2 regions of the Duganella hordei genome follow, and region 2 is predicted to be linked to the other one. Evidence: riboswitches for the same ligand, from Rfam matches in the RefSeq annotation. Region 2 holds a riboswitch; the other holds the start of a gene.
The links. Region 2 has a riboswitch for glycine ahead of ABWW33_RS27330 (D-amino acid dehydrogenase). Riboswitches for the same ligand answer to the same signal wherever they lie in the genome.

Region 1 (14,922 bases), on a different contig from region 2:
GACGATTCGGTCGACAAGGTGGCGCGCGGCACGCAGCTGGCCGACCAGGCGCGCAATACGATGGACGAGGTGGTCGGCAGCGTCAAGCGGGTCACCGGCCTGATCGGCGAGATCGCCGATGCCAGCGCCGAACAGACCACCGGGCTGGAACAGGTCAACCAGGCCATCGCGGCGATGGACCAGGCAACCCAGCAAAATGCCGCGCTGGTCGAGCAGGCCGCCGCCGCCGCGGCGGCGATGCGCGGCGAGACGGACAAGCTGGGCAAGGCTATCGAGGTGTTTGCCGTGCCTGATGGCGACGCGGCGCAGGCCGCGCCCGCCGGGCGGCATGCGCCGCCAGGCGGGCGGCGGACGGCGCGCGGCAGCGCTGCGGATGGCGAATTTGCCGAACCGGCCGTGGATCTGGCGGACTCGGCGGAAGTCCGGCAGCCGTTGCGGGCGTTGCCGAAGCCGGCCGAGCGCCGCAAGCAGGTGCGCACCGGCGCACCGGCGGCGGCCGGCGGCAAGCGCGCAAAAGGAAATAGCGGCGCCGCGCAGCAGGCCGAGTGGGAGGAATTTTAAGCGGGCAGCAAGGCATGCTCCTACACGCCACCAAGAGGAATTCCGATAGCGATCCCCTACACGAAAACGCATCATTGCCACACCTGAAACGCGGCGGAATTTCAAGTGTCGGCGCGAATCCGGCGAGTACGTTCTTTCACTTTCGCAAAGGAATCAAAATGAACTCGAATCAAAAAGGTGGCGGTAGTAAACAAGGCTCCAACCAGGGCAGCAGCAAGCAGTCCGGCGGCCAGGGTTCGTCCAGCGGATCGCGCGGCAGCAGCGGCGGCACGCAGGGCGGCACCCATGAGCAGCACGTGGAGGCCGGCCGTCAAAGCCACAAAAACGACGGCAAGAAACAGTCCGGCGGCTCCGGTAATCAAGACCGCTGAATAAGCCGGCGAGGCCAGCGGCGGTCACTGCGGCGCCAGCCCCGGCGCCGCATCAGATGTTTGCCACCCGTTGTCCGCGCGGCGGCGCGAAATCCTTCACCTCATTGATCATCCCCACCACCAGGCCTTCGGACGCCGTCAGGTGCAAATCGGAATATTCGTGGATGCGCCAGTGCTCGGCGGTCAGCTGCACGTGCTCGCGCAGGATTTGCTCGGTGCGGGCGTCGTCCGCCTGCAAGCCCTCGACGATGATGCGCAGCGCGTCCGGCCGGGCGCCGTGCGGCGCGCTGGCGTGCGATTTGTGCACCATGAAGCGCGCCGTGTCGCTGGCGTAGCGCTCCGAGCCGGACAGGAACAGGATCACCGCGATCGAGGCCACCGCGCCGGCGTTGTAGGTGCAGATGCGGATCGGCAGCTTGCTCAGGTAGTTGTACAGGCAGATGCCGTCGCTGACGTAGCCGCCGTTGGACTGGATCAGGATATGGGCGGTGGTGATGCGGTCCTCCGTCATGTCGGCGACCGCGTCGAACACGCGACGCACCATGTCGCTGTTGACGTCGCCGGACAGGGTGAACCACGCGTGGCCCTCGTAAGTAGTTGAATCTTGGCTCATGGCTGGGCTCTCGAATAGGTGTGGTTTATTCTAGCAAATAGTTGTTTTGCCGGCCTTATTGTTGCATTCATTCGTGCGCGGGTATTGTTGCCGCCATTGCCGCCACCGTTGCCGTCAAGATTGACAATATCGCCCTTCTGACATATATTCCCGAGTCTTGATCGGGAGAGGGTTGCCGGGCGAATTCGCCGGAGCAGCCGCCGAAGGGGCACTACCCAAAAACTCTCAGGCAAAAGGACCGATCAAGGGGCCAGTTTGGCTCAACTCTGGAGAGCGGCCGCGGCATATGCCGGCGGCCCACCGAAGGGGCGCGCGGAGATCCATTTCTCCGTAATCTCTCAGGTACCAAGGACAGAGGGGTCTGCGATCATTGTGGAATCAGCTTTTTAGCCGTTCCTTGTATGTTCTGTTAACCCCTATTCGAATTGGACCGAGGAATCATGACGCTCAAAGCTACCCCACTCAACAACGCCCACCGCGCCGCCGGCGCCCGCATGGTCGATTTCGGCGGCTGGGACATGCCGGTCAACTACGGTTCGCAGATCGAGGAACACAACGCCGTGCGCACCGACGTCGGCATGTTCGACGTGGCCCACATGTGCGTGGTCGACATCAAGGGCGACAACGCGCGCGCCTTCCTGCGCGGCCTGCTGGCCAACAACGTCGACAAGCTGCAGGTGTCGGGCAAGGCGCTGTACTCGTGCATGCTCAACCCGCAGGGCTTCGTCATCGACGACCTGATCGTCTACTTCATCAACGAGAGCTGGTTCCGCCTGGTGGTCAACGCCGGCACCGCCGAAAAAGACGTGGCCTGGATGCAGCAGCAAAACACCGCCACCAACAGCGGCCTGACCATCACCCAGCGCAGAGACGGCGCCAACGCCATGGCCCTGATCGCCGTGCAGGGCCCGAACGCCCGCGCCAAGGTGTGGCAGGTGATCCCGGAATCGAAGGAAGGCACGGCCGACATGAAGCCGTTCAACGTGGCCTTCGCCCAGAGCCCTGTGTTCGGCGAGGCGATGATCGCCCGCACCGGCTACACCGGCGAAGACGGCTTCGAGATCGGCGTCGCCGCCGACCAGGCCGAGAAGCTGTGGAACGCGCTGGCCGCGGCGGGCGTCAAGCCGGCCGGCCTGGGCGCGCGCGACACCTTGCGCCTGGAAGCGGGCATGAATCTGTACGGCCAGGACATGGACGAAACCGTCAACCCGCTGGACGCCGGCCTGGCCTGGACCATCGACCTGGTCGCCGAGCGCGACTTCATCGGCAAGGCCGCGCTGCAGGCGATGGGCCAGAACGCCCAGTTCGTCGGCCTGATCCTGCGTGAAAAAGGCGGCGTGCTGCGCGCGCACCAGAAGGTCGTCGTGGCCGGCACCGACGCCGTCGGCGAGATCACCAGCGGCACCTTCAGCCCGACCATGCAGCAGGCCATCGCGCTGGCGCGCGTGCCCAACGGCGTGGCCGTCGGCGACACCGTGCACGTCGAGATCCGCGACAAGAAGCTGGCCGCGTCCGTCGTCAAGCTGCCGTTCGTGCGTAACGGTAAAATCCTTGCTGTATAAATTAGTACCCCTGACACCTACCCTCTGGAGCCTTACATGAATATTCCTGCAGACCTGAAGTACACCGAATCCCACGAATGGGTACGCGCTGAGTCTGACGGCACCGTCACCGTCGGCATCACCGAGTTCGCGCAGGACGCGCTGGGCGACATCGTCTTCGTCGAACTGCCGAAAGTGGGCACCACCTACGGCGCCGGCGACGACGCGGCCGTGGTGGAATCGGTCAAGGCGGCCAGCGACATCTACGCGCCGATCGCCGGCGAAGTCGTGGCCGTCAACGAAGACGTGGCCAGCGCGCCGGAATCGATCAACACCGACGCCTACAGCGCCTGGCTGTTCAAGATCAAGCCGGCCGACGCCGCAGCGATCAACAGCCTGATGGACGCCGCCGCCTACGGCAAGACCACCGAAGCGTAATTTCGCCGCCACGCCGCACCGTCATTCCCGCTTGCGCGGGAATGACGGCAGCGGCTGATTTGCCGCCCCGCTCACTTACTCAGCTCCCCGCCCCCATATCATGACCCGCACCAGCCTGACCCAACTCGAAGCCCGCGACGCCTTCATCGCCCGCCACATCGGCCCTGACGCCGCCGAACAGGAAGCCATGCTGTCGGTACTCGGCTACGCCTCGCGCGCCGCCCTGATCGACGCCCTGGTTCCCGCCAACATCCGCAACCAGGGCGCGCTGCCGCTGGGCGCGTACTCGCAGCCGATGCCGGAACAGGAAGCGCTGACCAAGCTGAAAAAGATCGCCTCGAAGAACAAGGTGCTCAAGTCGCTGATCGGCCAGGGCTACTACAACACGCTGACGCCGGGCGTCATCCTGCGCAACATCTTCGAGAACCCGGCCTGGTACACCGCCTACACGCCTTATCAGCCGGAGATTTCGCAGGGCCGCCTGGAAGCGATCCTGAACTTCCAGCAAACCGTCACCGACCTGACCGGCATGGGCATCGCCAACGCCTCGATGCTGGACGAAGGCACCGCCGCCGCCGAGGCCATGACCTTGCTGCAGCGCGTGGGCAAATCGAAATCTGCCGTGTTCTACGTCGCCGACGACGTGCTGCCGCAGACCCGCGAAGTGGTCGAGACCCGCGCCAAGCCGCTGGGCATCGAGGTGCGCGGCTTCCATCCGGCCGAGCTGGCCGGCATCGGCGAAGCCTTCGGCGTGCTGCTGCAGTACCCTGGCGTCAACGGCGCGGTGCGCGACTACGCGGCCGACGTGGCCACGATCAAGGCCAAGGGCACGATGGTGGTGGTCGCCGCCGACCTGCTGGCGCTGACCATGCTGACGCCGCCGGGCGAATGGGGCGCCGACGTCGTCGTCGGCAACAGCCAGCGCTTCGGCGTGCCGCTGGGCTTTGGCGGCCCGCACGCCGGCTACCTGGCCACGCGCGACGAATTCAAGCGCAGCATGTCCGGCCGCCTGGTCGGCGTCACCATCGACGCCCAGGGTAACAAGGCCTACCGCCTGGCGCTGCAAACCCGCGAACAGCACATCCGCCGCGAAAAAGCCACCTCCAACATCTGCACCGCGCAGGTGCTGCTGGCGGTGATGGCGTCGATGTACGCCGTCTACCACGGCCCGAAAGGCCTGCAGCAGATCGCCAAGCGCGTGCACCGCTACACCGGCGTGCTGGCGTCCAACCTGAAGACGCTGGGCTACACCGTCGTCAACGACAGCTACTTCGACACGCTGACCGTCGCCGTCAAGAACGCCGAGCAGCTGCACGCGTCGGCCCATTCGCACGGCGTCAACCTGCGCGTGATCGACGCCTCGCACGTCGGCGTGTCGCTCGACGAGACCACCACCCGCGAAGACATCGCGCTGCTGTGGACCGTGTTCGCGCATCCGGTTGGCGGTCCGGCCCACGGCCCGGACTTCGACACCGTCGAAGCGGCTGTTTCGCGCTCGTTCCCGGAATCGCTGGCGCGCACCAGCGACTACCTGACGCACCCGGTGTTCAACCGCTACCACTCCGAAACCGAAATGCTGCGCTACCTGCGCAGCCTGGCCGACAAGGACCTGGCGCTGGACCGCACCATGATCCCGCTCGGTTCGTGCACGATGAAGCTGAACGCGACGTCCGAGATGATCCCGGTCACCTGGCCCGAGTTCTCCAACATCCACCCGTTCGCGCCGGACGCGCAAACCGTCGGCTACCGCGAGATGATCGCCCAGCTGGAAGAAATGCTGTGCGCGCTGACCGGCTACGCGGCCGTGTCGCTGCAGCCCAACGCCGGTTCGCAGGGCGAGTACGCCGGCCTGCTGGTGATCCAGGCCTACCACGCTTCGCGCGGCGAAGGCCACCGCAACATCTGCCTGATTCCGTCGTCGGCGCACGGCACCAACCCGGCATCGGCCAACATGGTCGGCATGCAGGTGGTGGTGACCGCCTGCGACGCCAGCGGCAACGTCGACCTGGCCGACCTGAAGGCCAAGGCCGAGCTGCACTCGAAGAACCTGGCCTGCGTGATGGTGACCTACCCTTCGACCCACGGCGTGTTCGAGGAAGGCATCCAGGAACTGTGCGAGATCGTCCACGGCCACGGCGGCCAGGTCTACATCGACGGCGCCAACATGAACGCGCTGGTCGGCGTCGCGGCGCCGGGCTCGTTCGGCGGCGACGTGTCGCACCTGAACCTGCACAAGACCTTCTGCATTCCGCACGGCGGCGGCGGCCCTGGCGTCGGCCCGATCGGCGTCGGCGCGCACCTGGCCAAGTTCCTGCCCAACCAGCGCTCGAACGGCTATATCCGCGACAACGCCGGCATCGGCTCGGTCAGCGCGGCGCCGTACGGTTCGGCCAGCATCCTGCCGATTTCGTGGATGTACATCGCGATGATGGGCGCCGAAGGCCTGACCGCGGCCACCGAGACGGCGATCCTGAACGCCAACTACATGGCGCGCCGCCTGTCGCCGCACTTCCCTGTGCTGTACTCGGGCCACGACGGCCTGGTGGCGCACGAGTGCATCATCGACCTGCGTCCGCTGCAGGATGCCACCGGCATCAGCAACGAGGACGTGGCCAAGCGCCTGATGGACTTCGGCTTCCACGCGCCGACCATGAGCTTCCCGGTGCCGGGCACCCTGATGATCGAGCCGACCGAGAGCGAATCGAAGGCCGAGATGGACCGCTTCATCGACGCCATGATCACCATCCGCGGCGAGATCGCCAAGGTTGAAAGCGGCGAATTCGACAAGCTGGACAACCCGCTCAAGTTCGCGCCGCACACGGCCGAGGTGTTGACGGCCGACGTCTGGGAGCGCAAGTACAGCCGCGAAGTGGCGGCCTACCCTGTGCCGTCGCTGCGCAAGCAGAAGTACTGGCCGCCGGTCGGCCGCGCCGACAACGTCTACGGCGACCGCAACCTGTTCTGCGGCTGCGCGCCGATGAGCGACTACGAGTAAATCACCCGCTCCTCACGAAGCCCGGCACACGCCGGGCTTTTTTTCGCCTAAAGTGTTTGACATGCTGACACCTGTCAGATATTCTTTACATATGAAATCGAAAACGCCACCCCCCACCGGAGACCAGCTGCTGGCCATGCTGGCGGCGCTGTCGAATCCGCACCGGCTGCGCATCATCGCCGCGCTGTCGGCGGGCGGACGCAACTACGTCAGCCAGATGGCGCGCGAGCTGGGCATCAGCCGGCCCTTGCTGCACCTGCATCTGCAGAAGCTCCAGGACGCGGGGCTGGTCGCCAGCCAGCTGGAGTTGTCCACCGACGGCAAGGCGCTGAACTATTTTGAAGTGAACGCCTTTGCCGTCGAGCTGACCCCGGCCTTGATCGCCGAGGCGGCGAAAACCCTGTCCAACAACACTGAAACCTAGAGGCCATCATGTCCGAACACATCTACTTGTTAACCCTGGCCCTGCCGCTGGCGGCCATCGTCGCGGTCTTCGGCCTGCGCGCGCTGGCTGCGGTCAAGCAGGCCAGGCTGCGTTTTGAGAACGATGAAGAGTACCGGCAGATCGCCGAGAAATCGGCGGCCGCTCAGGCCGAAACGGCAGCCGCGCTGAAGGCCATGGGCGCATCGCTGGCCGACGTCCAGTCGCGGCTGGCGCAGGTCGAGAAGGTATTGAAGGAAGTCGAGTAATCCATTTTTTAAGGAGCCACGCCATGCATCAAGTATCGTTGTTACGCCTGTATATGCTGAGAACCGTGTACCTGATCATCGCCGTGGGCCTGGGCCTGGTGATCTGGCCCGGCGTGATCCATCACGCCCAGCCGTGGGGCCTGATGCAAGGCTTCGTCAACTGCATGCTGGCCGCGTTCGGCCTGCTGTGCGCGCTCGGCATCCGCTATCCGCTGCAGATGCTGCCGGTGCTGCTGTGGGAGCTGAGCTGGAAAGTCCTGTGGCTGGTCGTCGTCGCGCTGCCGGCCTGGCGGGCAGGCCCGCTGGATCAGGCCATGCTGGAAAACCTGATTGAGATAGCCGTGGTGGTGATCATCCCGATCGCCATGCCGTGGGGCTATGTGTTCAATAAATACTTGAAACAGCCGGGCGACCGCTGGGTGAGCGCCTAGCTGCGCACCGACGCCAGACGCAGGCGCGCCACCCGGGGCGAGCCCGCCGGATGGACCAACCCGGGCGGATCGCGTCCTTCGTCCAGCTTGAACGTCGCCACCGCCTCCGACAACGTGACGGCCTGGCGCTGCAGGCCGGTCGCGGCGGCGGCGGCCTGCTCCACCAGCAGCAGGTTTTGCTGCGTCACCTGGTCCATCCCGACGATGGCCTGTTTTACGTCCTGCAAGCCCTGCGCCTGTTCCGCGCTGGCCTCGCTGATCTGGCCGATGATGTCGCCCACCTGCCGCACCGACGCCACGATCTCCTCCATGCTGCCGCCGGCCTCCTCCACCGAGCGGCTGCCGCCCTCGATCTCGGCCACCGACTGGGCGATCAGCAGCTTGATCTCCTGCGCCGCAGTGGCCGAGCGCTGCGCCAGCGTCAGCACCTCGCCCGCCACCTGCGCTAAGCCCTGCCCGTGCGCGCCCGCGCGCGCCGCCTCGGCCGCCGCGTTCAAGGCCAGCAGATTGGTCTGGAAGGCGATGCCGTCGATCACGCCGACGATCTCCACCACCTTGCGCGAGCTGCCGCGGATGGCCGCCATCGTCACCACCAGCCGCTGCACCATGCTGCCGCCGCGCACCGCGAAGCTGGTGGCGCAGCGTGCCAGCTGGTTGGCCAGTTGCGCGTTGGACGCGGTCTGCGTCACGGTCGCGCTGAGCTCCTGCATCGAGCTGCTGGTCTCCTCCAGCGTGCTGGCCTGCGCCTCGGTGCGCTGCGTCAGGTCGGCATTGCCCTGCGCGATCTCGCGCGAGGCGGTGTCGATCGACTGCGCCGACGCCAGTATCGTCTTCAAGGTCGTGTTCAGGTTGCGGATGCTGGTGTCCAGGGCGCGCGCCGTCTCGGCGATTTCGTCCTTGCCATAGACCCGGTTCTTCACCGTCAGGTTGCCCTCGGCCAGGTCGACCGCCGCCGCGCCGATCTCGCGCACCTCCTTCAGCATGGCGTTGCGCACCGCCATCGTCACCAGCAGCGACAGCGCGATCGACAGCGCCACCACCACCGGCATCATGGTCAACAGCGACTTGAACTCGGCTTCGGCATCGGCGTAGGCGCGCTCGCTGAGCGACTGCTCCAGCCGCGACAGCTGCTCCAGCCGCTGCGCCACCACGTCGAACGCGCGCTCGGCCTTGGACATGGCGTTGGCCGCCATCGACTGGTCCACCATGGCCAGCTCGACGACGTCGGCGATGGCCTGGACGTACAGCGCGTGCGCGGCCTGCGACTGCGCCACGAAGCGCCGCTCGGCGGCCGAGTTCTGGGTGGCCATCTCCAGCTGCGCGAACTGGCGGTCCAGCGCCGCGTGGCGGGCGTGGATGTCGCGCACCAGCGCGTCGATGCGCGGCGGCGAGAAGCTGGCGTTGATCCAGGTGAGCAGCTGGTAGATCTCGGTGTGGGCGTGCTGGGCGCCGGCCACCAGGTCGGCCGCCGCCTTCAGCCGCACGGCGCGCTGCTGCACCATGTCCTCCAGCCGCTGGTTCTGCCGCACCATGCCCAGCCCGGCGCCCGCCGACAGCACGATCAGCAGGATCAGCACCACGCCGGGCGCCAGCAGCAGCTTGGGACCTATCCTCAGTTTGCTGAGCATCGCGGCTCAGTGCTTGTAGATGCCGGCTTCCAGCGCCACGTCGCCCACCCGCAGCACGTAGGTGGTCTTGGCCTCGACCTTGCCCGATTCGGGGTTGCGGAACTTGTAGCCGACCCAGCCGTGACCCTGCCCGCGCGCCACCGCCACCATCTCCCGGCGGAACGGCTTGCCGTCGGCGTCCGGCACGTCGAGCAGGTTCTTGCCGATCAGCGCGGTGGTCGGATGGGCCACGGTGATGCCGTCCAGGTCGCGCATCGCCAGGTACAGCGCGCCCTGGTTGAATTCCGGATCCCGGCTGTTGATGCGCGCGATCATCGCCGCCTTGCCGTGCGTGCGGACGAACCGGGCGCCCTTCTCGGCCAGCACGACCGCGTCTTTTTCGTTGGGCGCGGCGGCGGCCGCAGTGTAAGGGCCGCTCAGCAGCAGGATGATGGCAAACAAGGCGCGCATGATTCCCCCCGGCAGGTAAGATGTTGTAATCTACGTCACGCCACCCGGCCTAATATTGTGTTTAGTCAATTCCACCACGGCCCGACAAAGAAACAACAGGAACCCCATGAAAGCCTCCACCAAGGCGGCGCTGATCTCGGCGCTGCTGTTCCCCGGCCTCGGCCACCTGGCGCTGCGGCGCGGCCTGCGCGGCCTGCTGTTCATCGTGCCGACGCTGCTGGCGGCCGGCTATCTGCTGCGCACCACGCTGGTACTGGCCGGCACGCTGGTCGACGACATCAACAGCGGCAAGCTGCCGTTCGACCCGTTCGCCATCCTCGAACGCGTCAACGCCTCCGGCATTGACAATCCGGCCACCAACGGCGCCGCGCTGGTGTGCATCGTCTGCTGGGCCGGCTCGGTGCTCGATGCGCTATGGCTGGGCCGCCAGCAGCGCCACTGACACCGCTACCTGTTGCGGAAACGCCATTGCAACACGGCAGCCGCCGCGCGCCCCTGTACAAGCGCGCCGCGACCTGCCACCATCTTAACTATGAGAAACAAAATCCCGCGTCCACCGCGCCGTGCGCTGGCCGCGCTGACCTTGCTGCTGACGCTGGCGCCCGCGCGCCACGCCGCCGCCGATAGCACCGACCACTCCGCCGCGCCGCAGGACGCTGACCTGACCGCGTTGCCGCTCGAACAGCTGATGGCGCTGGAAGTGTACAGCGCCTCCAAATTCACCCAGCGCGCCAGCGAGGCGCCGTCCAGCGTGACCGTGCTGACCGCCGCCGACATCCGTGCCTACGGCTGGCGCACGCTGGCCGACGCGCTGCGCAGCGTGCGCGGCCTGTACGTCAGCTACGACCGCAACTACAGCTACCTGGGCGCCCACGGCTTTTTGCGGCCGGGCGACTACAACACCCGCTTCCTGCTGCAGATCGACGGCAACCGCGTCAACGACGCCGTCTACGACCAGGCCCCGCTGGGCGCCGAATTCCCGCTCGACCTGGAGCTGGTCGAGCGCATCGAATACGTGCCCGGCCCCGGCTCGTCGATCTACGGCGCCAACGCCTTCTTCGGCGTGATCAACGTCATCACCCGCCGCGCCCAGGACCTCGAAGGCAGCAACGCCAGCGTCAGCGGCGGCCAGGGCGGCGCGCGCCGCGCCAGCGCCAGCCACGGCTGGCGCGACGGCGCCGGCATCGACTGGCTGCTGTCGGCCAGCCGCTACAAGACCGACGGCCGCGACCTGTTCTACGCCGACTACGCCGGCGACGGCAGCGACGGCGTGGCCCGCGGCCTCGATTACGAAAGCGGCAGCCGCCTGTACGCCAAGGCCACGCGCGGCGCCTGGACCGCCACCCTGCTGCACGCCGAACGCGACAAGGGCGTGCCGACCGCCTCGTTCAGCCAGGCCTTCAACGACCCGCGCTCGCGCACCATCGACGACCAGACCTATGCCGACCTGGCCTGGCACGGCGCGCTCGGCGCCCGGGCCGAGCTGGACGCCCGGCTGTACTGGGGCGCCTACGAAACGCTGGGCGACTACGTCACCGATAACCAACTGCGCACCCTCAACCGCGACCTCAGCACCGGCCGCTGGTGGGGCGGCGAACTGCGCGCGCTGGCCGCCGCCGGCGGCCACAAGCTGCTCGCCGGGCTGGACTTCGAGGACGACTACCGGCTGCGGCTGCTCAACTTCGACCTCGAACCGGCGCAGAGCTACCTGGAACAGAACCGGCAAGGCCGGCGCATCGGCCTGTACGTCCAGGACCAGGTGGCGCTGACGCCGACGCTGCTGCTGAACGCCGGCCTGCGCTACGACCACCACCCCGGCAGCGGCGGCGTGTTCAACCCGCGCCTGGCGCTGGTCCGGCAGTGGGACGTCGCCACCACCGTCAAGGCCATGTACGGCAGCGCCTACCGCGCGCCCAACATCTACGAGCGCTTCTACCAGGTGCCCGGCGCCGGCGGTCAGCTGGCCAATCCGGCGCTGGGCCGCGAGCGCATCCGCAGCAGCGAACTGGCGCTGGTGCGCCAGCTGGCGGGCAACCGCCGGCTCACCGTGTCGGCCTTCCGCAACGAGGTGTCGGGGCTGATCGCCGCCGTCGACACCGGCGAGCTGCCGATGTTCGTCAACGCCGGCACGGCGGTCGCGCGCGGGATCGAACTCGAATACGAGCAGAACTGGGCCAACTCGGCGCGGCTGCGCACCAGCTACACCTGGCAGCGGGTGCGCCAGGACGGCGCCGGCGACGGCGTCAACACGCCGCCGCAGCTGGCCAAGCTCAACCTGGCGCTGCCACTGGCCGGGGCCTGGCGCGCAGGCGCCGAAGTTCAGTACGTCGGGCAGCGGCAAATGATACAGGGCGGGCGCAGCGGCGCCCACGTGCTGGCCAACCTGAACCTCTACTCCCAGCGGCTGACGCGCCACTGCGACGTCGCGCTGGCGGCCTACAACCTGTTCGACCGCCGCTACGCCGACCCGGCCGCCGACGAGCACCGGCAAAACGCCATCGCCCAGGACGGCCGCCGCCTGCAGCTCAAACTGACGCTGGCCTACTGACATGCCCGTCGCGCACCTTCCCTCCCCGTCCACCCTGCGCGCCGCGTCGCGCGGCGCCCTGTGCGCGCTGCTGCTGGCGGCCAGCGGCGGCGCCTGGACGCAGGTGCCGCCGCCGGTCACCGCGCCGGTGGCCGAATACCAGCTCAAGGCCGCCTACATCTTCAACTTCGCCGTGTTTGCCGAATGGCCGGCCGACGCGCTGGCGGCCGGCGATCCACTGCAGCTGTGCGCTTACGCCGGCAACACGCTGTTCGACGCGCTGCAGGCGCTGGCCGACAAGACCGTCAACGGCCACCGGCTGGCGGTGCGGGCGCTGGCCGGCGACAGCACGCGCGGCTGCCACCTGCTGGTGCTGGACCGCCAGGACCGCGAGCGCTGGCCGCTGCTGCACCGCAGCCTGACCTTCGCCAGCGTGCTGACGGTGGCCGACGACCGCCAGATCGCCGCCGCCGGCGCCATGCTGTCGCTGTTCATGGAGGACAAGCGCGTCGTGTTCGACGCCGACCTGGGCGCGGTGCGCAGCGCCCGCCTGCTGCTCAGCTCCAAGCTGCTGCGCCTGGCCAGGAGCGTGCAATGAGCAAGCCGCCGCAGTCGCCCACGCCGCTGCCGAACATCTCGCTGCGGCCCGGCCCGCTGGGCAGCCGCGTCGCGCGCAGCAACCTGATGGTGGCCGGCGCCGCGCTGGCCCTGGCCGGCGTGCTGCTGGTGCTGTTCCAGTACATCGCGCTGCGCGGCGCGCTGCTCGACGACCTGCAGGTGCAGGCGCGCATGACCGGCAACAACAGCACCGCCGCGCTGCTGTTCGGCGACCAGCGCGCCGCCGCCGAAACGCTGGCCGGGCTGGCGCTGTCGCCGGCGGTGCAAAGCGCGGCCGTGCTGGACCGCGCCGGCCGGCCGCTGGCCGGCTACCAGCGCGACGGCGCCGCCGCGCCCGCGCTGACGCCGCAACTGCTGGCCGAGCGGCGCCAATTCAGCGGCGCCACGCTGGAGGTGCTCGAACCGGTGTCGGCCAACGGCGAGATGATAGGCAGCGTCGTCATCCGCGCCTCGCTGGCGCCGCTGTACCAGCGCCTGACCGGCTTTGCCGGCTTCACCGTGGCCGCCGCGCTGGCCGCTCTGGGCCTGGCCTGGCTGCTGGTGGCGCGCATGCGCGCCGCCGTGCGCAAGGCCGAGCAGCACCTGCACTACCTGGCCCACGTCGATCCCATCACCTCGCTGCCGAACCGCAACGAGTTCAACGAGCGGCTGGCCGCCTGCCTCAAGCGCGCCGACCGCCAGCACACCGCGGTCGGCCTGCTGCTGCTCGACCTCGACAACTTCAAGGTGGTCAACGACACGCTGGGCCACAACTGCGGCGACCTGCTGCTGCAGCTGGTGGCGCAGCGGCTGCGCGGCACGCTGCGCGCGCACGACATCATCTGCCGCATCGGCGGCGACGAGTTCGTGGTCATCATCGAGGCGGCCGAAGCGGCCGGCGAAGCCGACACCGTGGCGCGCAAGATCCTGCGCGCGCTGTCCGAGCCGTTCCAGATCGAGCACCACCTGCTGCACGTCAGCGCCAGCATCGGCGTGGCGGTCTACCCGGCGCACGGCGACAACGCGCTGTCGCTGATGCGCGGCGCCGACACCGCCATGTACTACGCCAAGAGCCTGGGCAAGAACGGCTACGAAATGTTCCTGCCCGAGATGGCGTTGCGCGCGCACAAGCGCCTGAAGATGGAGGCCAATCTGCGCCGCGCGCTGCAGGAAAACCAGCTGACCCTGCACTACCAGCCGCAGATCGACGTGCGCAGCGGCCGCATGACGGGCATCGAAGTGCTGTGCCGCTGGACCTGCCCCGAGCTGGGCACGGTCAGCCCGGCCGAATTCATCCCGGTGGCCGAGGAAAGCGGCGTCATCGTCCCGCTGGGCCGCTGGGTGCTGCAGACAGCCTGCCGCCAGGCCGCCGCCTGGCGCGGCCAGGGCCTGTTCGACGACATCGCCCACTTTGCCGTCAACCTGTCGGCCGCGCAGACGCGCGACGTCGGCCTGATGGACGAGGTGCTGGCGCTGCTCAAGGAAACCGGGCTGCCGGCCGGCGTGCTGGAGCTGGAAATCACCGAGGGTGTCATGATGGACAACGTCAACGCCAACCTGGCGCTGATGCAGCGCATCCAGGAAGCCGGCATCCACCTGTCGATCGACGACTTCGGCACCGGCTACTCGTCGATGGCGTATTTGAAACGCTTCCCGATCGACCAGCTGAAGATCGACCGCAGCTTCGTCAGCGACGTGCCGGGTGACGGCGCCGCCATCGCCACCGCCATCATCGCCATGGCGCACAGCCTGAACCTGTCGGTGGTGGCCGAGGGCGTCGAAAGCGCGCAGCAGGTCGAGTTCCTGCGCGAGGCCGGCTGCGACATCATGCAGGGCTATTATTTCGCCAGGCCGATGGCCGCACCCGAGCTGGAAGCGCTGCTGCGCGAACGCCGCCGCTTCATCGGCTAGCGGCGCCGGACCGTCTGTCGTACAATCTGCCTGCGCACCGCCATACGACAGCCTTCGATGTACCTTCCGCCGAAAGGACACGCCATGAAACCGCTTCCGTTTGCCCGCACCACGCTGATTCGCAACACGCTGTTCGTCCTGCTGCTTGCCGGCGCCGCCGGCACCTTGC
Region 2 (14,922 bases):
CGTGTCCTGGTATCGAATTGCATCTGGTTCCTCCCGAAGATTGGCTATGCTGTACAGAAGATTAATCTTTTCCGCCGCCGTTGCCACGCCCCGATACGGGGGCTGTCCACTACCTAGATGGGGGTATGGCAGAAAGCATGCGTTTGTGTCATGCTGGCGCCTCCGAGCAAGATTTTTTGAGAGCGCCATGAACACGGCCCAAACCACGCCGATCACTGTACTGAGCGTTGACGATCATCCAATGTTCCGCGAGGGCATCGCCAGCGTCATCGCCGACGAAGACGACATGCGCCTGGTGGCCGAGGCCACCAATGGCCGCCAGGCCATCGACTGCTATCGCCAGCTGCTGCCCGATGTGACCTTGATGGACATCCAGATGCCGGACATGAATGGTATCGATGCCACTATCGCCATCCGCAAGGAATTTCCCAATGCCCGCATCGTGGTGCTGACCACCTACGAGGGCGACGTGCTGGCCCAGCGCGCGATCGCCGCCGGTGCCGCCGGTTATCTGCTGAAAAGCATGCTGCGCAAGGAGTTGCTGGCGACGGTGCGCTGCGTGCATGAAGGCCGCCGCAGCATCCCGGCGGTGGTGGCCAGCGGCATCGCCGAGCATTGGCACGAGAGCTCCCTGAGCAAGCGGGAAACCGAGGTGCTGCAGCTGGTGGCCGGAGGCCAGAGCAACAAGCGCATCGGCATGCACCTGTCGATTTCGGAAGAGACGGTCAAGGTGCACATGAAGAGCATCCTGGCCAAGCTGAACGCCAGCGACCGCACCCACGCGGTGACGATGGCGATCGAACGCGGCATCATCGATTTGCACGCCTGCGGCCTGGGGTTTTAAGCGGCGTCCTTCGACAGCCACTCCTGCACGCGGCGCAGTGCGCCGGGGCGGCGTTTGTGGCTGTAGACCCGGGCCGCCGGCGCCTTCAGCCGCACCGCCGTACCCATGCCGGGCTGGCTCCACAACTCCAGTTCCGCGCCGATCTGGGCGGCGCGTTCGCGCATGCCGGTCAGGCCCCAGTGGCCGGGACGCGCGCCAGTCCGCAGCACCTGCGGGTCCATGCCGCCACCGTTGTCGCGCACCTGCAGCGTCAATTCGTCGTCGCCGTATCCCAGTTCCAGTTCGATGCGTTCCGCGTCGGCGTGGCGGAAGGCGTTGAGCAGCGCTTCGCGGCCGATGCCGTACAAATGCTCGCCGGCCGCCTCGTGCAGCCTGGCCGGCTGGCCGGTGACGATCAGCGCGAAGCCGGCCGCGTGTTCCTCGCGCAGCGATTGTCCCAGCTCGCCGAACATGCGCTGCAAGTCGGCCGCGTACCGGTGCAGGCTGCGCAGGCCGCTGACCTGGTTGCGGCCCTCGATCAGCACCTGGTCGGCCTGGTTGAGGATTTTTTCCGCCAGCGGGCGCGCCTCGCCGTCGGACGGCAGGCGCTTGAGCAGCGTCTGGAAGCGCAGCATCAGGCCTTGCACGCTTTGCAGGAAGGTGTCGTGCAATGCGCGGGCGATGCGTTCGCGCTCGTCGGCGCGGGCTTCGATGCGCTGCTGCAGCTGGCGCGTGACCTGGCGCACGCGCAGCCGGTACAGCAGCGACAGCACCACCACCAGCACCAGCGCGCACAGCGCCTTGAACCACGCGGTCTGCGCGAATGTCGGCGGGATCGTGAAATCGAGGCCGGCCTCGCGCTCGTTCCAGACACCGTCCTCGTTGGCGGCCATCACGCGGAAGCGGTAGCTGCCCGCTTCCAGGTTGGTGTAGAAGGCCTGGCGGCGGGTGCCGGGGTCCTGCCAGTCGAGATCGACGCCGTCGAGCCGGTAGCGGAAGCGCACCCGCTCGGGAATGCTCAGGCTCAGCGCCGTGAAGTCGATGCGCAGGCTGTTGGCGGACTTCGGCAGCACCAGTCCGGGCAGCGGCGCGTAATGCCGGTCGCCGACGGCCACGCCCAGCACCATCACCGGCGGCGGCACGCGGTTGCGGGCGATGTGGGACGGATCGATCCAGCTGATCTGGTTGGCGGTGGCCAGCCACAGCAGGCCGTCGTCCGACTGCACCATCGACGGCATCGGCCGTAGCTGCGAGGCGGCGCCGGTCAGGCCGTCGTGGGCGTCGAAGCGTTCGAAGTCGACTTCGTAGTCCGGCTTCTGCTTGAAGCGCGCCAGTTCGGCCGGATCGATGCGGCTCAAGCCGTCGGCGCCGAACAGCCACAGTTCGCCGCCGGACGTGCGCGCGATGCCGGACACGCCGCGGAACGGCTCGCCCTTGCGCCCGCGCAGCATGGTGAAGCGCTTGCCGTCGAACCAGGCCACGCCGCGTTCGCCGCCGGCCCACAACTGGCCGTCGTGCTGGTGCAGACTGAGCACCGGGCCGGTTTCCAGGCCCTGGTCGCCGTTGAACAGCGTCACGCGCTGGCCGTCGATGCGGGCGATCTGGCTGCGGATGTAGCCGGCCCAGACCACGCCGTCGGCGCCGCTGGCCAGCGCGTGCGGGAAGCGCCCGGGCAGGCCGGGGAGCGCGCCGTTGCCGGTCCACACGCCGTTCTTCAGCAGGTACAGGCCGGCGCGCACCACCGACACCCACAGGCCGCCATCGCGCGCACGCGCCATGGCCTGCACTTCGTAGCCTTGCGCCTCCGGCGGCAGCGGGTAGCGCGCAGCCGGCTGGCCATTTCCGCCCATGCGCCAGACCTCGTTCTGGTTGCCGGCCCAGAGCACGCCGTCGGGATCGCGGTAGAGCGCGGAGATGGCCTGTTTCAATGGCTGGCCGCGCTGGCCGTCGGAAGCCAGCGCGCGCAGCGGGCCGACGCGTTCGCCGGCCCAGACGCCGCCGCCAGGACCGGGAGCGATGGCCGGGTGGTCGAAATCGGAGGACAGCGGCAGCGACTGCAAGCGGTTGCGGCGGAAGCGGTCGACGCCTGCCGCCGTGCCTATCCAGACGTTGCCTTCGCGGTCCTGCAGAAAGCTTTGCGGCAGGCCGCCGCTCAGGCCGCGCTCCGGCGTCAGCACCTGGCCGGGCTCGTTCAGGTGGCCGGCGGCGCGCCGTTCCACGCCGCCGGTGCGGAACAGCCACATGCCGCCATCGCGGTCGAAATGCAGGTTGTTGGCCAGCAGCGCAGGGTGGGCCGCCGGCTTGCCGGACACCGCCTCGGGCGCCATCTTGTAATAACTGTCGACCGTGTCGCCGGCCCACACGGAGCCGTCCGGCGCCTCGACCAGGTTGGCCAGGTCGCCGCGCGGCCAGGCCGGCCGGAACGATGCGTCGGCGCCGGCGCGGCTGTAGACGCCGCCCTGCATCGCCACCCACTGCCGGCCACTGCGGTCGAACAGGATCTGGCGCGCGCGGCGCGACGGCAGTCCGGCGGCGGCGCCGATGGCGTCGAAGCGGCGGGCGCCGGCGGCGAGGCGCGCCAGCCCGTCGCGTGTGGCGGCCCAGATGCTGCCGTCCGGCGCGCGCGCGATGTGGCTGACGGTGCCGCCGGGCAGGCCCTGGCTTTCGGTGTAGTGCTGGACCTGGCCTTGATGGAAATAACTGACGCCGCCGCCCATGCGGTAGCCGACCCACAGTCCGCCTTCGGGCGGCGCGTACAGCGCCATGACGTTGGAGGAGAGCAGCGAATGGCCTTCGACGCTGTCCATGCGCTCGTAGCGCTTGCCGTCAAAGCGGAACAGGCCGGTGGAGGCGGCCAGCCACAGCCAGCCGTCGGCGCCTTGCGCCAGCGCGAGCACGTCGACCGGGCCGTTTTCTATCGCACCCCATGCGGTATGGGTGTACTGTTCCAGCAGGCGTGGCCGGGCCGTGGGCTCGGCTTGCGCCTGGGCCGACCACAGCGCGAGGCTGCACAGCACAGAACACAGCAATGAGGGGGCGGACATGGGGAAGCTCCGGGTAAGCTACAGATTAAGTAACAGTGGCTTGCCGGCAGTTTAACACTTTATGGTAACGCTTCCATCGGTATTTTTACTGAGGTTTTGCTGAAATACCCCTGCAATAAGAGAGGGGCGCCGGCGGTGGCTGGAAGGTACTCTTATGCTTTAAAGGAGTCGAACCATGAAACTGTATATTGTGTCGTTGGCGGTGGGGCTGTTGGTCGGATTGATCTACGGGTTTTTGAATGTCCGTTCGCCGGCGCCGCCGGTGATCGCGCTGGTCGGCCTGCTGGGCATCCTGGTGGGCGAGCAGTTGCCGCCGCTGTTGCGCCAGCTGTGGCGGCCGGAGGCGGCCAAGGTGTCGTGGCTGGAAGACCAGGTCAAGCCGCATTGCTTCGGCCAGCTGCCGGCCGCGCAAAAGTCCGATGAAACCAAGGGGAATGCATAATGGAAAGTCCTGACCTGATCCTGCACCGGGGGCTGTTCACCACGCTCGACCGCGGCAACCCGCACGCCGAGGCGGTGGCCATCAAGGACGGCCGCTTCACCCACGTGGGGCGCGCCAACGAGATCATGGCGCTGGCCGGTCCGGCCACCAGGGTCATCGACCTGCAAGGCAAGCGCGTGCTGCCCGGCCTGATCGACAACCACTGCCACATCATACGCGGCGGGCTGAACTTCAACCTGGAGCTGCGCTGGGACGGCGTGCGCAGCCTGGCCGACGCGATGGCCATGCTGAAGGCGCAGGTGGCGATCACGCCGGCGCCGCAGTGGGTGCGCGTGGTGGGCGGCTTCACCGAACACCAGTTCGCCGAAAAACGCCTGCCGACCATCGCCGAGCTGAACGCCGTGGCGCCGGATACGCCGGTGTTCATCCTGCACCTGTACGACCGCGCGCTGTTGAACGGCGCCGCGCTGCGCGCCGTGGGCTACACCAAGGACACGCCGGAACCGCACGGCGGCGAGATCCTGCGCGACGGCGCCGGCAATCCGACCGGCCTGCTGCTGGCCAAGCCCAACGCCGCCATCCTGTACCAGACCTTGGCCAAGGGACCCAAGCTGCCGCTGGAATACCAGCTCAACTCGACCCGCCACTTCATGCGCGAACTGAACCGCCTCGGCGTGACCGGCGCCATCGACGCCGGCGGCGGTTTCCAGAATTATCCCGAGGACTACCAGGTGATCCAGCAGCTGTCGGATGCCGGGCAGTTGACGATACGCCTGGCCTACAACCTGTTCACGCAAAAGCCGCAGCAGGAGAAGGAAGACTTCCTGAACTGGACCCAGGCCGTCAAGTACCAGCAGGGCGACGACTACTTCCGCCACAACGGCGCCGGTGAAATGCTGACCTTCTCGGCGGCCGACTTCGAGGATTTCCGCCAGCCGCGCCCGGACATGGCGGGCAATATGGAGGACGACCTGGACGGCGTGATCCGCGTGCTGGCGCAGAACCGCTGGCCGTGGCGCATGCACGCGACCTACGACGAGACCATCAGCCGCGCGCTGGACGTGTTCGAGCGCGTCAACCAGGAGATTCCGCTGACGGGCCTGAACTGGTTCTTCGACCACGCCGAGACGATCTCCGACCAGTCGATCGACCGCATCGCAGCGCTGGGCGGCGGCGTCGCCGTGCAGCACCGCATGGCCTATCAGGGCGAGTACTTCGTCGAGCGCTACGGCCACGGCGCGGCCGAGGCCACGCCGCCGGTCAAGAAGATACTGGAGGCCGGCGTCAAGGTCTCCGCCGGCACCGACGCCACGCGGGTGGCTTCGTACAATCCCTGGGTGTCGCTGTCGTGGCTGATCACCGGCAAGACGGTCGGCGGCATGCAGCTGTACCCGCGCGCCAATTGCCTGGACCGCGAAACGGCGCTGCGCATGTGGACCGAGAACACCACCTGGTTCTCGAACGAGGTCGGCAAGAAGGGCCGCATCGAAGCGGGCCAGCTAGCCGACCTGATCGTGCCGGACAAGGATTTTTATGCCTGTGCCGAAAGCGAGATCGCCGACATGTCGTCGCGCCTGACCATCGTAGGCGGCAAGATCGTCTACGCGGCCGGCGAGTTCGCCGGCTACGACCAGGCGCCGCCGCCGGCGATGCCGGACTGGTCGCCGGTGCGGCGCTTCGGCGGCTATGCCGGCTGGGGCGAGCAGATCGGCAACAACCGCGCGGCGTTGAAGGAGCTGGAGCAGCGCAAGCAGCAGCAACAGCAATTGCGGCAGCAGCAGGCCGCCTGCGGCTGCGCGCACCAGTGCAACGTCCACGGCCACCAGCATGCCACGGCCTGGACCAGCAAGTTGCCGATCGCCGACCTGAAGGGCTTCTGGGGCGCGCTGGGTTGCGCCTGCTGGGCCGTTTAACCACCACTACCGTCATTCCCGCGCAGGCGGGAATCCATGCTGAATATATTTCGTCAGCGTTCTATGGGTTCCCGCCTGCGCGGGAACGACGTGCTAACACGGAGCTATACCTGATGAATCTGAAGAATCGCCTATCCTCACCCTGGATACGCTGGATCTGCCTGCTGCTGTTGTGCTCGGCCTACCTGCAGGGCGGCATCAACAAGCTGACCGACTTCGGCGCCGCCGTGGGCGAGATGCAGCACTTCGGCCTGTCGCCGGCCGGGCCGATGGCCGCGCTGGTGATCGCCGGCGAGCTGGCCGCCTCGGCGATGATACTGACCGGCTTTTACCGCTGGCTGGGCGCCGGCTTCCTCGGCGCCTTCACACTGATGGCGACCTTCGTCGCCAATCGTTTCTGGGAAATGGCGGGCATGGAGCGCTTCATGGCCGCCAACAGCTTCTTCGAGCATCTCGGCCTGACCGGCGCCTTCCTGCTGGTGGCCTGGCTCGACCTGCAGAAAGGCGCAGATGGAACGCGGTGACTCCAGACAAAGCGCCGCGCTGGGCTTCCTGGCCGGCTACGTCGACACGCTGGGCTTCATCGGCCTGTTCGGCCTGTTCACGGCCCACGTGACGGGCAACTTCGTGCTGATCGGCCGCGCCATGGCGACGCCGTCGCACGATGTGCTGATCAAGCTGCTGGTGTTCCCGGTGTTCATCCTGTTCGTCGCGTTCGGGCGGCTGATGATATTGCACTGGGAGCGTTCCGGCGCCCGCCAGTTGCGCAACAGCTTCCTGCTGCAGCTGGCGCTGATGGCGGCCACCGTCGTCTGCGCGTGGCGGGCGTCGCCGATGCTGGACGCGGCCGCGCCGTTGACGCTGCTGACCGGCATGCTGTGCGCGGGCGCGATGGCGGTGCAAAACACCTACGGCAAGCTGTTGTTGGGGAAGGTGGCGGCCACCACGGTGATGACTGGTAACGTGACGCAGCTGGTCATCGACCTGGTCGACACGCTGCGCGGCGACGCCGAGGCGCGGGCGCGCCTGAAGAAGCTGGTCTGGCCGGTGCTGGCGTTTTGCGTCGGCTGCATCAGCGGCGCGCTGGCCTATATCGCGGTCGGCTTCAACGGCCTGCTGCTGCCGTGCGCTATCCTGCTATGGCTGGCCAGCACCGCCAGCGATTAAATCGTGATGATGCCGCGCTTGAGGGCGATGGTGACGGCGTGCGTGCGGTCGTTGGCGGCCAGCTTGGCCAGCACGTTCTTCATGTGCGCCTTCACCGTTTCTTCCGAAATCAACAACTGCTCGGCGATGCGGCGGTTGGAGTGGCCGGTGGCGACATGATTCAACACTTCCGTCTCGCGCGCGCTCAGCGGACCCTGACCCATGTGCTGCGCCAGCTCCATCGCGATCTCCGGCGGAATGCGGCGCTGGCCCTGGTGCACGCCGCGTATGGTGTCCAGTAATTCCTTGCGCAGGGTGCTTTTCAATAAAAATCCTGCGGCGCCGCCTTGCACGGCGCGCAGGATCTGCGCGTCCGCCTTGTAGGTGGTCAGCATGACGACGCGCGCGTTCGCGTGCTCGCGGCGGATTTCCTGCAGCGCCTCGACGCCGCACATCTCCGGCATGGCGATATCCATGATGGTGACGTCGGGCCGCAGGGCCGCGTAGCGCTCGACCGCGTCGCGACCGTTGCCGGCCTCGCCAGCCACGCGCATGTCGGCCTGGCTGGAGATGGCTTCGACCAAACCCATGCGCAGCAAGGGATGGTCGTCTACTACAAGGACGTTGATGGGAGATGAAATGGTGCTCATCCCCGCATTATGACGGTATTCGCTGACACTTGCCTGACTGGTGGACTCTAGCGCAGCTGGCTGTAATTCACCGGCACCCACTGGAACGACGCCTGGCCGGCGCCGCGCACATGGCCCAGCCCCGGGAACGGCAGGTGGGTGGCGCCGATCAGTGTGCCGTCCTTGGCTGCGGCCTGGAAGGTTTGCTTGCGGGCGAGGGCGGCGGTCTTCTGGTCGCTGTCGAAGCCGATCGTCACTTCCGGATGGTCGAATTGCACGGCACCCACGTGTATCAGGTCGCCGACCAGCAGCAGCTTCTTGCCCTTGCTCTCAACCAGGTAGTTGACGTGGCCCGGCGTGTGGCCGTAGCTGGTGACGACGCGGATGCCGGGTGTGACTTCGGCGGCGCCGCTGAACGGTTGCAGGTGCTTGGTGGCGACGTACGGCGTCAGCGAGGCGATCGCGCCCTGGAAGAAGCCCTTGCTGTCGGCGGACGCCTTGTCCAGGTTGACCTGGCTCAGCCAGAAGTCGGTGTCGTGCTTGTCGGCGTGGACGACGGCGTTGGGGAAGGCCGCCTTGCCGTTGGCGGCGAGGCCGCCGACATGGTCCGGATGCAGGTGGGTCAGCAGTACTTCATCGACCTGCTCGGGCTGATAGCCTGAAGCTTTCAGGTTGGCCAGCAGCTTGCCCAGCGTCGGGCCGAACAGGCCGCCGGCGCCGGTGTCGATCAGCACCAGCTTGCCGCCGGTGTTGACCAGGTAGGCGGTGACGGAGGTCTCGGTCGGGCTGCCGATGTAGGCGTTCTTCAGCGCCAGATCGGTCTTGGCGGCCGGCTGCTGCAACAGCTGGTTCATCGGCAGGTCGACGGTGCCGTCGCTGATGGCGGTCACTTCAAAGTCGCCCAGCATGATGCGGAAAAAGCCCGGGGCATTGGTGCCGGCCATCGGCGCGGCGGCCATGGCTGGGGCTGTGGCGACGAAGGCGAGGGCGGCTGCGATTGTGCTCAGTTTCATGATTCTTTTCCTTAAGAAGTTTTGATGGAATGAAGTATGCAGCTTTGCAAAAAATGGCACAATATGGATTAATGCAAAATGTCTTTGCAATATCTGCAAAAGGAAAGTCATGATCGATACCCTGCGTTGCCTGGTTGCCGTGGTGGATAGCGGCAGCCTGTCGCGCGCCGCCATTGAGCTGGGAATGGCGGTGTCCTCGGTTTCGCGCAAGCTCGACGCGCTGGAGGCCGAACTGGGATCGCGCCTGCTGTTGCGCGGCTCCCGCCAGGTGATACTGACCGATGCCGGCAACCGCTTCCTGCCGCGCGCCCGCAACATCCTTGCAGAACTGGCCGACGGCAAGGCCGCCGTGCAGGAGATGGACAGCGAGCCGCGCGGCCTGCTGACGGTGACCGCGCCCGCCGCCTTCGGGCGGCTGCATGTGGCGGGAGCGGTGGCGCAGTTTCTGCAGCGCTATCCGAAGATGGAAGTGGAGCTTCACGTCAGCGACGATATCGTCGATCTCGGCGCGCAGCGTGTCGACGTGGCGGTCAGGGTGGGCGTGCTGCCGGACAGCAGCCTGGTGGCGACGCGGCTGGTGACGCAGCACCGCGTGGTCAGCGCCAGTCCGGCCTATCTGGAGCGGCACGGCTGGCCGCAGTCTCCGGTCGATCTGCTGAAGCACCAGTGTCTCAGTGTCATGGGGCGCACCATGCCGAGCGGCTGGTGGCGGTTCGAGGGCGTCAACCAGGGGCAGCCGCTGGCGGTCAAGGGCAATTTGCGTTGCGACGATACGGATTCGCTGCTGCACGCGGCCATCGCCGGCGGCGGCATCGTGCATCTGGCGAACTGGCTGGTCAGCGACGCGATCGTGGCCGGCCAGCTGGTGCCGGTGTTTCCGATGATCCGGCTGGCGCCAGGCGGCGAACGCCAGCGGCGCGATCCGAGCGAATCGGCGGTGCACGCCGTGCACCTGCCGGGCCGCTCCAACCAGGCCAAGGCACAGCTGTTCGTACGTTATTTACGGGAGTATTTCGGCGATCCGCCGTATTGGGATGTTGCGATGATGGCTGCCGGGGCGGGCGAGCGCCGCGCCCCGTGAGGACTGCCTAATCTCAGTGAATTAATCCCAGTCGCCGCCACCACCGCCGCTGTCGCCGCCACTGCTGCCGCCGCCATCGTCCCAGCCGCCGCTGGTGCCGAAGTCGTTGCCGCCCATGTCGTCGCGGCGCAGCAGTTCATCACGCGACGGATCGTCGTAGACAATGTCGTTACGCGGCTGGTCGTGGTTGCCCGACGAGCCGTGGTCGCCGGTGAACTGGCGCGCAATCGCTTCGCCTGCCACGATACCCGCGCCAACCGCGGCGCCGGTCGCCAGGCCGCCCATGATGCGCGAACCCATGCCGCTGCCTTGCGGCTGGCCATAGCCGGGGCCATAACCCTGCTGCGGATAGCCGCCCTGCGGTGGGTAGCCGCCGGGTGCGTAGCCAGGCGCCTGGCCGCTTGGATCAAAGCCGGCAGGACCGTTGGCTTGCGCGTTACGGCGCGACATGAAGCGCGTCGCCAGCCAGATAAAGCCCAGCAGGCCGCCGCCAAGGATCAGGATGGTGCCCCATGGCATGCCGCTGCTTGGGCTGTTGTTATAGCCGCCGCTGCTGTAGCCGGCATTGCTGTTGCGCGGCTGTTGCTGGCTGTAATTGGCCTTGGGCTTCTGGCCGTCCGCCAGCAGTGCGCGCAACTTGGCCACCGCGCTTGGATTCACTTTCGGCAGGCCGGGTGCCAGGCGTTCAGCCGTCGCCAGCTCACCTTGCGCGGCGGCGAACTGGCCTTGCTTGGCCAACAACTCCGCTTCGACAAAGTGCGCCGTGGCGCTGTTTGGATGCGCTTTGAGGACCTGGTCCATCAATGCCTGCGCTTCGGTGTATTTGCCCGCTTCGGCCGCTACATAGACCTCGTGGATCGTAGGCTCGGCCGCAAACACCGGCGTCGCCAGCGCCAGGGCGCTCGCCAGCAGGGTCATACGTGCGATAGATTTTGCCGTCATGTCAGATCTCCTTGTAGGGACAGGCTCAAGATGATGGCAGTTTACGCCATTTTCAAGGCTTGCGCGGTGCGCTGGCCCACGTTGGAGCAGGCAGCGCCCAGGGCGGACAGTACCGTTTCGGCAATAATGTCCGCCGTGGCGGCCGACAAGGTCCAGCCCAGGTGGCCGTGGCCTGTGTTGTAGAACACTGTCGGCGCCTTGCCGCGGCCCACGCGCGGCATCAGGTCCGGCGTCATCGGGCGCAGGCCGGCCCACGGCGTCACGTTGCGGGTGCTGACGCCGGGGAAGCATTGCTGCACCCAGTTCAGCAATGGCGCGATGCGGTCGGCGCGGATGTCGCGGTTGAAACCGTTGAATTCGGCCGAACCGGCCACGCGGAAGCGGTCTTCGCCCAGGCGGCTGCAGACCAGCTTGGTGGCGTCGTCGAGCAGGCTGACGTTGGGCGCGGCCGCCTGGCTGGCGGCATCGTCCAGGTGCACGGTGATCGAATAGCCCTTGACCGGATAGACGTTGACGTGATCGCCCAGCATGGACGCCATTGCGCGGCTGGCGGTGCCGGCGCAGACCACCACCGCGTCGTAGCGGCTGGTGTCGTCGCCGCCTTCCTGCTCGACGGTGACAGTGGCGCCGGTGGCGTCGGCATGCATGGCGGTCACGCGCTGGCCGAAGCGCAGCTCGACGCCGAGGCGCTGCGCGGCCTGGGCCAGGCCGGTGGTGAACTTGTGGATGTCGCCGGAGCTGTCGCTTTCGGTGTAGTGGCCGCCGTAGTACTGGCCGGCCAGCGTCGGCTCGATGGCGCGCATCTCCTCGGGGGTGACGGCGCGGCGCGGCAGGCCGCCCAGTGCCAGCAGCTTCGATACTTCAGCCGCGCGCTCGAAGCCTTCGCGGTTGCGGTAGATGTGCAGGATGCCTTCGCGCTTGAGGTCGAAGTCTATGCCTTCCTCGTCGGCCCAGCTGAACAGATGCTGGCGCGCGGCCACGGCCAGTTTGGCGGTGGCGATGGTGTTGTCGCGGTAGTGCGGGATGGCGGCGATGAATTCGGCAAACCACGACAGCTTGTGCCAGCTGGGCTTGGGATTGACCAGCAGCGGCGCGTCGTTCTTCAGCATCCACTTCAAGCCTTTGACGATGGTGCCGCTGTGGTTCCAGACCTCGGCGTTGGAGGCGGACAGCTGGCCGCCGTTGGCGAACGAGGTTTCCATCGCCGCGTAGCGATGGCGTTCCAGCAGCGTGACCTTGAAGCCGCGCTTGGCGAGTGCGTAAGCGGTGGTGACGCCGGTGATGCCGCCGCCGATGATAGCTATGGTTTTCATGAGGGTAAAGCTCCAGCACGTCAAGGGGAATGGTCGATGCGCGACATGCGCAGGGACACCCCCTCTGTTCTGGACCTGAGAGATTCACAACGACCGTGGGTAGCGACGCTGCTTGCTCCTTCGGTGCGCCGGGTGACGTCTGTCCGGCTGCTCTTCAGAGTTTGAATGCGGTATCGGTCCTTTTGCCTGAGAGTTTCCGGGGCGGTTGCTCCTTCGGCGCTGTGCGGGTGGGTTCCTGGACAGGCTCTCCCGATACTGCGTTGGCTCGTGGCCATTTTGCAAAGGGGTAGCTTACAACAAAAGCAGGGGGCGTCAAACGATTATTTTTTGCGAGGCCGTCCGCTCGGGATCTGACCTCAAAGATTACGAAAGGCGACAGGCGGCTTCCGCCCCTTTATAGTTAGTCCGTCTCGTTTTTCTCAACACTAGAAAGATCAATGGTGTTGTGATTGGAAGGCGGGACATGCACCTGCGGACCACGAATATTCCGCCCCAAACATCCGATGTTCGCCGCTTTAGCTTCGGCTCCGCAGGTGCGCTTGTGTTCGAAAACGAATACTCAGGGTTTGCCGTCCGACCGGCTCGCTATATTGCCTTCGAAGAGCACAAGCATGCATGATCCCATTGATCATCCTAGCACTTCGGAGGTGTCTGATGAACCATTTCGACGAGGCGTGTTTCACCGTCTACATAGGCATTGACTGGGCCGATGCAAAGCATGATTTCTGCTTGCAGGAAGCCGGCAGCACCCAACGAGAGTTTGGAGTCTTTTCAAGCCAGGCTGCGAACATTGACGAGTGGGTTAGCAACTTGCATCGGCGCTACGGCGGCAAGATCGCCATCGGTCTAGAACTGACGAAAGGGCCGTTGGTCTACGCGCTGCAAAAGTACGATTTTCTCGTATTGTTTCCGATTAATCCGGCAACACTGGCCAAGTACCGTCAGGCGTTTAAGCCGAGCCGCGCAAAAGACGACCCCACGGATGCCGAACTAGCGCTAGATTTATTGTTACGTCATCCAGAGCGCTTTAAGCCTATCGAGCCGCAGAGTCCGGCAATGCGGGCACTGCTGAGTTTCGTCGAACGGCGCCGCGAACTCATTGGTGACAAGACCCGGTTTACCAATCGCCTCACCAATACACTTAAGCAGTATTATCCTCAAGTTCTGGAATGGTTTGACCACCATGACACCATTTTGTTCTGTGATTTCATCACACGTTGGCCGACCTTGGAAAAAGCTCAGGGCGCGCGCCCAGCAACTCTCGATAGGTTCTTCAAGCAGCATAACGCCAGACGTGCATCGGTAATTGACGCGAGGATGGCGGCGATTAACGCCGCGAGACCATTGACGCGGGACGTGGCGATCATTGCTCCGCATCTGCTGGAAACACTGGTGTTGATTGAACAAATCAAAGTCGCGTTAAAGGCCATCGAACGCTTCGACGATGCCATTGCCCGTCTGGCCCCAACCCTGCCGGATTTTGAATTATTCGCGGCCTTGCCAGGAGCAGGTCCCACACTGGCGCCGCGACTCCTGGTGGCGTTTGGCGAGCAACGCGAACGATTCGCTTCCGCGAAGGAGTTGCAGCAATACTCAGGTGTGGCACCAGTGACTGAGCGAAGTGGGAAGAAAAGCTGGGTGCACTGGCGATGGCAGTGCCCGACCTTTGTTCGCCAGACATTTGTTGAGTGGGCAGGCCAGACCATCAACAAGTCGGACTGGGCAGGCAGCTACTATCGACAACAGCGTGCCAAGGGAAGTTCCTACCAAGCGACTGTACGAGCTTTAGCCTTCAAATGGGTACGCATACTTTTCCGTTGCTGGCAGAACCGCGTGCCCTACGATGAAGCAAGGTACATGGCAAAACTGCGGCAGAAAGGCTCTGCCCTCGGCAATTCAACTGCGCCTGCGGCTTGACGGAGCACCTCAGGGCGTGATGCTGACCTTCGCATTTATTAATGAATTCGCCGTAGCGGAACCACGATTGGGCTTTGTCAGTTATTCGTCCATCCAGCTAGGAACCAATATTCTTGAAGCGCGTGGATACATCTTTTTGCCAATTTTGACGGAGCGGCGAGTGGTCGGCTGTAATAACACTCTCATAGGTGGGCGCATCAACAATTTTAAGAAGTTCTTCAGCACTCCCCCCAGTTTTAAATATCTGTCCTCGCTGAGGGCGCACCGAACAGCTCCATCCAACTATGATTTCGTATCGCTCATTTTCGGGCAGTAGCGCGCTATTGTTCAATAGCCAAGCCGAGACGTCTCTTACAAGCCCCCACGCGGCTTTCAATGTTTCCGTTTCCGAGCCTCCCGGTGTAACCGTCACGCCTATCTGGATTCCATAACACTCAAGGTGCGAAAGCCAAAGTCGATTCAACTCTGCTTCAGTTCCAAATTTCGCCTTCAGCTCACTCGTATTCATATCGTTTCCAAAATCAAGACGCAAAGTTGAGACTTCATAAAAGCCAGGAGCTCCAATAGCGATAGCTCAAGATCAGGCACGCTGCTTTCAACCGTGTCCTCTCTTTCAATTTTCTCCCAAAGCTCCCAGAAGCGAGATTCAGCCTGCTGTT

Region 1: it holds a riboswitch for glycine, as region 2 does, so the genes downstream of both, gcvT (glycine cleavage system aminomethyltransferase GcvT) here and ABWW33_RS27330 (D-amino acid dehydrogenase) in region 2, are expected to answer to the same signal.

The regions. Positions count from the first base shown of each region.
Region 1 covers NZ_BPWI01000016.1:40,844-55,765, reverse strand. Annotated here, with positions in the region: gene ABWW33_RS26865 (methyl-accepting chemotaxis protein) at 1-561, shown strand, start outside; gene ABWW33_RS26860 (hypothetical protein) at 720-932, shown strand; gene ABWW33_RS26855 (ATP-dependent Clp protease proteolytic subunit) at 985-1,545, opposite strand; glycine riboswitch at 1,698-1,796, shown strand; glycine riboswitch at 1,802-1,910, shown strand; gene gcvT (glycine cleavage system aminomethyltransferase GcvT) at 1,986-3,107, shown strand; gene gcvH (glycine cleavage system protein GcvH) at 3,144-3,524, shown strand; gene gcvP (aminomethyl-transferring glycine dehydrogenase) at 3,625-6,519, shown strand; gene ABWW33_RS26835 (ArsR/SmtB family transcription factor) at 6,611-6,943, shown strand; gene ABWW33_RS26830 (hypothetical protein) at 6,952-7,209, shown strand; gene ABWW33_RS26825 (hypothetical protein) at 7,233-7,640, shown strand; gene ABWW33_RS26820 (methyl-accepting chemotaxis protein) at 7,637-9,268, opposite strand; gene ABWW33_RS26815 (cache domain-containing protein) at 9,275-9,718, opposite strand; gene ABWW33_RS26810 (DUF6677 family protein) at 9,825-10,160, shown strand; gene ABWW33_RS26805 (TonB-dependent receptor plug domain-containing protein) at 10,251-12,266, shown strand; gene ABWW33_RS26800 (YfiR family protein) at 12,268-12,843, shown strand; gene ABWW33_RS26795 (putative bifunctional diguanylate cyclase/phosphodiesterase) at 12,840-14,753, shown strand; gene ABWW33_RS26790 (cupin domain-containing protein) at 14,838-14,922, shown strand, end outside.
Region 2 covers NZ_BPWI01000017.1:871-15,792, reverse strand. Annotated here, with positions in the region: gene ABWW33_RS27385 (response regulator transcription factor) at 1-23, opposite strand, end outside; gene ABWW33_RS27380 (response regulator) at 188-844, shown strand; gene ABWW33_RS27375 (sensor histidine kinase) at 841-3,867, opposite strand; gene ABWW33_RS27370 (XapX domain-containing protein) at 4,043-4,309, shown strand; gene ABWW33_RS27365 (amidohydrolase) at 4,309-6,222, shown strand; gene ABWW33_RS27360 (DoxX family protein) at 6,336-6,746, shown strand; gene ABWW33_RS27355 (YoaK family protein) at 6,733-7,389, shown strand; gene ABWW33_RS27350 (response regulator) at 7,386-8,018, opposite strand; gene ABWW33_RS27345 (MBL fold metallo-hydrolase) at 8,066-9,010, opposite strand; gene ABWW33_RS27340 (LysR family transcriptional regulator) at 9,120-10,091, shown strand; gene ABWW33_RS27335 (tetratricopeptide repeat protein) at 10,113-11,033, opposite strand; gene ABWW33_RS27330 (D-amino acid dehydrogenase) at 11,075-12,346, opposite strand; glycine riboswitch at 12,401-12,503, opposite strand; glycine riboswitch at 12,511-12,608, opposite strand; gene ABWW33_RS27325 (IS110 family RNA-guided transposase) at 13,001-14,263, shown strand; gene ABWW33_RS27320 (hypothetical protein) at 14,361-14,771, opposite strand; gene ABWW33_RS27315 (hypothetical protein) at 14,768-14,922, opposite strand, start outside.